3 regions of the Pseudoalteromonas sp. OF7H-1 genome follow, and region 2 is predicted to be linked to each of the others. Evidence: predicted binding sites of a transcription regulator. Region 2 holds the regulator's gene; each other region holds the start of a gene.
What was found. Region 2 encodes FliA, which starts transcription of late flagellar genes. Its sites were predicted from a motif close to CTAAAGNTNNNNNNNNNNNNGCCGATA; they were not measured.
Positions count from the first base shown of each region.

Region 1: a site for FliA is predicted at 1,046-1,072, ahead of pomA (flagellar motor protein PomA). Genes of this name have one in related genera too.
Region 3: a site for FliA is predicted at 1,076-1,102, ahead of MHN30_RS04150 (VC2046/SO_2500 family protein). Genes of this name have one in related genera too.

Region 1 covers NZ_JAKRFX010000001.1:199,174-201,436, forward strand. Annotated here, with positions in the region: gene ispA ((2E,6E)-farnesyl diphosphate synthase) at 1-654, opposite strand, end outside; gene xseB (exodeoxyribonuclease VII small subunit) at 654-893, opposite strand; gene pomA (flagellar motor protein PomA) at 1,128-1,895, shown strand; gene MHN30_RS00905 (flagellar motor protein MotB) at 1,898-2,263, shown strand, end outside.
Region 2 covers NZ_JAKRFX010000002.1:280,028-282,290, reverse strand. Annotated here, with positions in the region: gene MHN30_RS03385 (protein phosphatase CheZ) at 1-10, opposite strand, end outside; gene cheY (chemotaxis response regulator CheY) at 30-413, opposite strand; gene MHN30_RS03375 (RNA polymerase sigma factor FliA) at 456-1,190, opposite strand; gene MHN30_RS03370 (MinD/ParA family protein) at 1,193-2,053, opposite strand; gene flhF (flagellar biosynthesis protein FlhF) at 2,046-2,263, opposite strand, start outside.
Region 3 covers NZ_JAKRFX010000002.1:454,273-456,535, forward strand. Annotated here, with positions in the region: gene MHN30_RS04120 (helix-turn-helix domain-containing protein) at 1-22, opposite strand, end outside; gene MHN30_RS04125 (DUF2938 domain-containing protein) at 95-592, shown strand; tRNA gene MHN30_RS04130 (tRNA-Tyr) at 610-694, opposite strand; tRNA gene MHN30_RS04135 (tRNA-Tyr) at 721-805, opposite strand; tRNA gene MHN30_RS04140 (tRNA-Tyr) at 835-919, opposite strand; tRNA gene MHN30_RS04145 (tRNA-Tyr) at 940-1,024, opposite strand; gene MHN30_RS04150 (VC2046/SO_2500 family protein) at 1,137-1,658, shown strand; gene MHN30_RS04155 (YchJ family protein) at 2,033-2,263, opposite strand, start outside.

The DNA.
Region 1 (2,263 bases), on a different contig from region 2:
TATTGCACGACCATAAGTGCGTATTGCACTACAGGCTTGCTCGGTAACTTGCTCTGGGTTGCCGCATAAGATCCCAAGCTCTACAGCACAGCTTAGCAGTGCACCTGTTTTTAGCTTATGAATACGTTCAAGTTCGTCTATGGAAATTGAACGATTAGTAGCAGCTATATCAAGTGCTTGGCCACCAACCATGCCTTGTAGACCCGATGCTTTAGCTAGCGCGGAAATCATTTTTATTTGCGCATGGTGGCTTACTGCGAATTGATGCTCACTTAACAGCTCAAACGCCAGAGTTTGTAAGGCATCGCCAGCTAAGATAGCTGTCGCTTCATCGAATTGAATATGGCAGGTTGGACGGCCGCGCCTAAGTTCATCATCATCCATCGCGGGTAAATCATCGTGTACCAACGAATAGCTATGCACGCATTCTATTGCTGCAGAGGCCTTGTCTAAGTCTTCTGGAGCCGCACCAAACAATTCACCAGTGCAGTACACCAAGAATGGTCGCAAGCGTTTACCACCATTTTCTATACTGTAGCGCGTTGCGGCTTTGATATTTTCTTCTGTATCAAGCACATTATCAAAATAGTGTAAAACGGTGGTTTCTACACGAGTCTTAGCAGACAGGAGTTTTTCTTGTAATTTTGCTGACATTAGGCTTCGTTTTCAAATGGCTGTAATTGCGCTTGCTCATCTTCGCCCATTAAAATAGCGACCTGCTGCTCAGCTTGCTGAAGTTTTTGGTTTGAAGCTTTTGCGAGCTTTATCCCACGCTCAAATTGTTTAAGTGCTTGATCCAGAGGTAAGCTACCATTTTCCATGTCTGCAACGATTTGTTCTAATTCTTGCATGGCCTCTTCAAAGCTCAAGTTATCAGGTTTTTTTACCGCCATATGTCACACTGACCCGTAAAGTAAAAGTGTGGCAATTTTAGGGGGATTGCGCGCCAAGGTCAAAAAAACCAGAGACTTTTTGATCTGACGGAGTATCGGCATTACAAGATCTGCTATAAACTCGCATTTTAAACACTTTTTAATATAATAGTGTTAAGTTGTAGAGAAACTTGCCGATAACTCAAACAATAATAACTGCGTGATTTATCACAAATAACTTCCCCCGGAGGACATGTGGATTTAGCAACGGTAATAGGGATCCTGGGTGCCATAGGTTTGATTGTAATGTCGATGGTACTAAGTAGTGATGGCCAGATCGCTATGTTCTATAACACGCCTTCCGTCGTTATCGTATTTGGTGGTTCAATTTTTATCGTATTGTCTAACTTTACGCTTGGACAATTTTTCGGCATTGGTAAAGTGGCCGGGAAGGCCTTCATGTTTAAGATTGAAACCCCTGAAGAGCTGATTGAAAAAGCCGTTGAGCTTGCTGATTCTGCGCGTAAAGGTGGTTTCTTAGCGTTAGAAGAAGCTGAAATTCCCAACCAATTTATGCGTAAAGGCGTTGATATGTTAGTCGATGGCCATGACGCTGATGTTGTGCGCGCCACACTGCAAAAAGATATTGCTTTAACGTCCTCAAGACACCAGTTAGGCGCCGGTTTATTTAAATCCCTCGCTGATATAGCGCCTGCGATGGGTATGATCGGAACACTCATCGGCCTAGTTGCTATGTTGTCTAACATGGACGACCCAAAAGCAATCGGGCCTGCCATGGCTGTTGCACTTTTAACAACTTTGTATGGTGCGTTCTTAGCTAACGTGGTTGCGATCCCAATTCAGGTTAAGCTTGAGCTTCGTAAAGATGAAGAAGAGCGAAATCAGCGGCTCATCTTAGATGCTATTTTAGGTATTCAAGATGGCCAAAACCCGAAAGTCATTGAAGGCATCTTGAAAAATTATTTGCCTGAGTCTAAACGTGGCGCTGAGGCTGAGGAATAACCATGTCAGATGAGAATGAATGTAAATGTCCTCCCCCAGGTCTTCCCGCCTGGATGGGGACATTTGCTGATCTGATGTCATTACTGATGTGCTTCTTTGTACTGTTACTGGCATTTTCTGAAATGGACGTGCTGAAGTTTAAGCAAATTGCCGGGTCGATGAAGTTTGCTTTTGGTGTGCAAAACAAAATTGAAGTAAAGGATATCCCAAAAGGTACCAGTGTTATCGCGATGGAATTTACTCCTGGTAAGCCAGAACCAACACCAATTGAAACTATCCAACAACAAACCGTAGAAATGACGCAACAGATGCTTGAATTTCAGGCTGGTGATGAATCGTCTGCGGGTGGTCGGCAAGAGCAGCGGGGC
Region 2 (2,263 bases):
TTACAGACATAGGCCATATCCCCTTGCTGTTAGCCTAGTCGCTCAAATACTTTTTCAAGCTTAGTTTTGAGCGTACCTGCAGTAAACGGTTTAACAATATATCCGTTCACCCCAGCTTGCGCTGCTGCAACAATTTGTTCTTTTTTTGCTTCTGCGGTAACCATCAACACTGGAATGTGCTTAAGCTTTTCATCTGCGCGTATTGCACGAAGCAAATCAATACCTTGCATGCCCGGCATATTCCAATCAGTTACTACAAAGTCAAACTCCTGATTTTGTAGCATCGGAAGTGCTGTACTACCATCATCAGCTTCTTGAACATTGGTAAAGCCTAAATCTCTTAATAGGTTTTTGATTATTCTTCTCATAGTAGAGAAATCATCAACCACGAGAATCTTCATGTTCTTATCCAAAACTTCCTCCAGTGAGGTTCGAACCCAACTATTTTATGTACTCTAATTTATCCAGTCATTGATTTTAGCTTTAAGCTTTATCATTGCCTGACCGTGAATTTGGCTTACTCGAGATTCACTGACATCAAGGATGGCACCAATCTCTTTTAAATTCATTTCGTCGTTATAGTAAAGTGATAAAACCAGAGCATCCCTTTCGGGTAACGCTTTGATAGCATTTACTAAAGACTCGTTAAAACGTTCATTTTTAACGTTATTAAACGGTTTGTCTAGCGCAAAATCGCTGTTTGCTGGGGTTATCACGTCTTCATCAACCCCAAGATCCTCAATACCGATGACTTTACTTGCATTTACATCATGTAAAATATGATGGTACTCATCTAGAGATATATCAAGTTTTTCAGCGATTTCAGTGTCTTTTGGTTCTCGACCAAGGAGAGATTCTAACTCGGAGATAGCCTCTGCAACCATTCTGCTATTTTTGTGAACAGAACGAGGCGCCCAATCACCACGACGGATTTCATCCAGCATTGCGCCTCGAATACGGATCCCGGCAAAGGTCTCGAAACTAGCGCCTTTAGTTGCATCGAAATTTTTAGATGCTTCAATCAATCCAATCATACCTGACTGGATCAGATCGTCGAGTTGCACACTTGCCGGAAGTCGAGCAATCAGGTGACATGCCACTTTTTTGACAAGTGGAGCATGCCGTTCAACCACCTTATGAATGTGGTCTGAAGTTTGATATCCCGCAGCTCTATTGACCGGAGAAGCCATAATCACCCGTTTACAAGTTGTTCAATGAAAAATTCTAGATGACCAGAAGGTTGATGCGGAATTGGCCATTTAACTGCCTTAGCAGCTAGTCCCTTAATCGCAATCGCCGCAGGGGAACTCGGAAATAAATCCACGATAGCTCTTTGTCTGCGAGAAGATTTACGCATGTTTTCGTCAAACGGTACGGTGGCCACTAATTCCAGTGCTACATCAAGAAAACGGTCTGTAACTTTTGAAAGTTTAGCAAATAATTCTTGCCCTTCACGCATACTGCGGACCATGTTGGCAACAATTTTAAAACGATAGACACCATGCTCTCTGCTCAAAACTTTGATCAACGCGTAAGCATCTGTAATGGAAGTCGGTTCATCACACACCACAACCATCACATCTTGTGCAGCTCGAGAGAAGCTCAGAACCATATCTGAGATACCAGCTGCGGTATCAACAATTAAGACATCAAATTGCGTGTTAAGCTCGCTAAATGCACGAATAAGTCCTGCATGCTCTGCGGGAGTCAGCTCTACCATACTTTGAGAGCCTGAGGTCGCCGGTACAATTTTAATTCCAGCGGGACCTTCTACGAGAATCTCATCTAGTTCACATTCACCCGACAACACGTGCGACAGATTTTTTTCTACCCTTAGACCTAACATCACATCACAGTTTGCCAAGCCCAAGTCCGCATCTAAAACGAGAACTCGCTGTCCTTGTTGGCCCATAGCGATGGCAGTATTGAGCGAGACGTTGGTTTTACCCACCCCACCTTTTCCACCGGTCACGGCTATTACTTTTACACCCTGGTTGCTATTTTGACTCATTCTACGCAGGCCACTTGCTTGATCTAAAACTGTGTTAATCATACATTCCTACTGACTCTGACGCTACAGGTACACGTCGAGAGTGCTGTGCTTTTATTCTTTTTAAATACAATTGCTCAGCCTTTTTTACTAGCTTTTGAGCATTTGCTACGCGAATGTCTTCTGGCACTCGCTGACCGTTGGTAAGATACCCTATTGGCAAGCGATTTTGAATCGCTATGCTAATTATCTCACCTAAACTTAGACTTTCAT
Region 3 (2,263 bases), 170 kb from region 2:
TTGCAACTTCACTGATATCCATTCTTGCCCTTGACTTAAAGTTAACTTGAACTAGTAGGATAGCGGCTATCAGTAAAAAAGAGGAGTAAAAATTGTGGAAAACCTATATACGATGTTAATGCCAGCAGTCGTGATTGGCGTAGGTGCAACGCTTGTTATGGATTTGTGGGCATTTATGCTCAGTCGCTTATTTGCCATAAAGGGCTTAGATTATGCATTGGTTGGTAGGTGGATTGGGCACTTGTGTCAAGGTCAACTCACGCATCAAGGTATCGGGCGTAGTAAACCAATATTTGGTGAACGTGTCATTGGCTGGGGCGTGCATTATCTCATTGGGATTGTATTCGCCTTGGTGTTACTACTGAGCGTGGGCAAGCCTTGGTTGACTGAGCCTAGCCTTTTGATTGCGTTAGCTTTTGGCTTAATAACATGTGTTTTTCCATTTTTTATTATGCAACCCTGTTTTGGTGCAGGGGTCGCAGCATCTAAAGTACCAGAGCCGAATAAGGCAAGGGTAAAAAGTATGGCAGCACATTTGATTTTTGGGTTTGGATTGTTTTTAAGCTCGTTTATATATGTAAGTTTGCTGTGAGATAACAAAATAGAAGGTGGTGGAGGGAGCTGGATTCGAACCAGCGAAGGCTGAGCCGTCAGATTTACAGTCTGATCCCTTTGGCCGCTCGGGAACCCCTCCATCATTTGGAGCGTTTACTTTAAAAGTGGTGGAGGGAGCTGGATTCGAACCAGCGAAGGCTGAGCCGTCAGATTTACAGTCTGATCCCTTTGGCCGCTCGGGAACCCCTCCATACATTTTAAAGCGTTACAATTTGAAAGTGGTGGAGGGAGCTGGATTCGAACCAGCGAAGGCTGAGCCGTCAGATTTACAGTCTGATCCCTTTGGCCGCTCGGGAACCCCTCCGAAATTGTAACTGTTGTTTATGGTGGAGGGAGCTGGATTCGAACCAGCGAAGGCTGAGCCGTCAGATTTACAGTCTGATCCCTTTGGCCGCTCGGGAACCCCTCCTAAACAACGGCGGTGATAATAACAAAGTTTTTTTCGAAGTAAAGAAAACTACTAAAGTTTTTCGGAAAAAGGCCGATAAATTCGTAATTAGCAAAATAATCGGTTGGAATACATGCAAATTGATGGCGTTTTAATCAGTGAGTCGCAATTAGGATCCGCATTGAACATTAGTGTTCATGAGACGCGCTCTGCCGATTTTGCCATGCTGTTATCTATGCTATCAACCGATGCATTAGATTTTAGCCAATTTCACCTACCAGAATCTGAAGCTGCCGCAAAAGATAACTCAGAAGAAATACTAAAAAAGCAATTTGAAATAGGTCCACAAAAGCCGCTTGCGCCAAAAGAGTACAATATGCTTATTGGTCAGCATAACGCGCAGCTGGTATCTATGGGGGCGATGGCAACCTTGCGATTGCAAGAAAATTTAAATCCAGAACCTTTTGCCGCACGAAATGATAAAAAGCATATTCCACTCGACGTTGTAGAAAATTTGGAACCAGCGGTTAAAAGACGTTTGGCGAGCGCGCAGGGTAAACTGGCCTTAGTTGCTGATAAGGCGATGGATGCGGCTGGTTTTTATGATCAAATTGCAACGGGTGATATGCAGAGTATGTTACGCGCGACGGCGTAACAACATCAGCTGCTTCTACTCCTTCAAATTGAGTAAATTTAAGACAAACTGGTATTAAACTTGTCATTTCACAGCTGTTTGCTTCGTTACTAGACTGACATAAAACGCCATGCTTATCGCGCCTCATGTCTAATACCAATTGAATTAATTCTCTAATCAATTTGAAGGGTGAAATAGCATATTAGCTTCGTTAAAAATTTCTCATTTAGAACAACTAAATAGCAAAATTTTTGCCTTGCTACTAAAGCTATTTCCCCGCTTCAAGATAGATCATTTACTTAATACAACTGGTATAAGCTAAACGGCCTTTAATCATCCTTAGCTTGCTTCAAGCTTTTTTATGGCTTTGTATCTAATCTCTAATTCAGGTTATTTTAGCTACCGTGGCACTTTTTGTACTTTTTATTACTGCCGCACGGACAGAGGTCATTTCTGCCTACTTTGGTTGTAGGCGTATCGTACAATTCACCATCTAAGTAATACCATCTGCCTGCTTCGATAATAAAATTTGACCGCTCATGGAGTATATAGTGTGTGTTTTCTGCGATATAGTGCGCCTTAAACTCAACGATCCCCTGAGTAGCTTCTACTACTTCTTCTAGCAC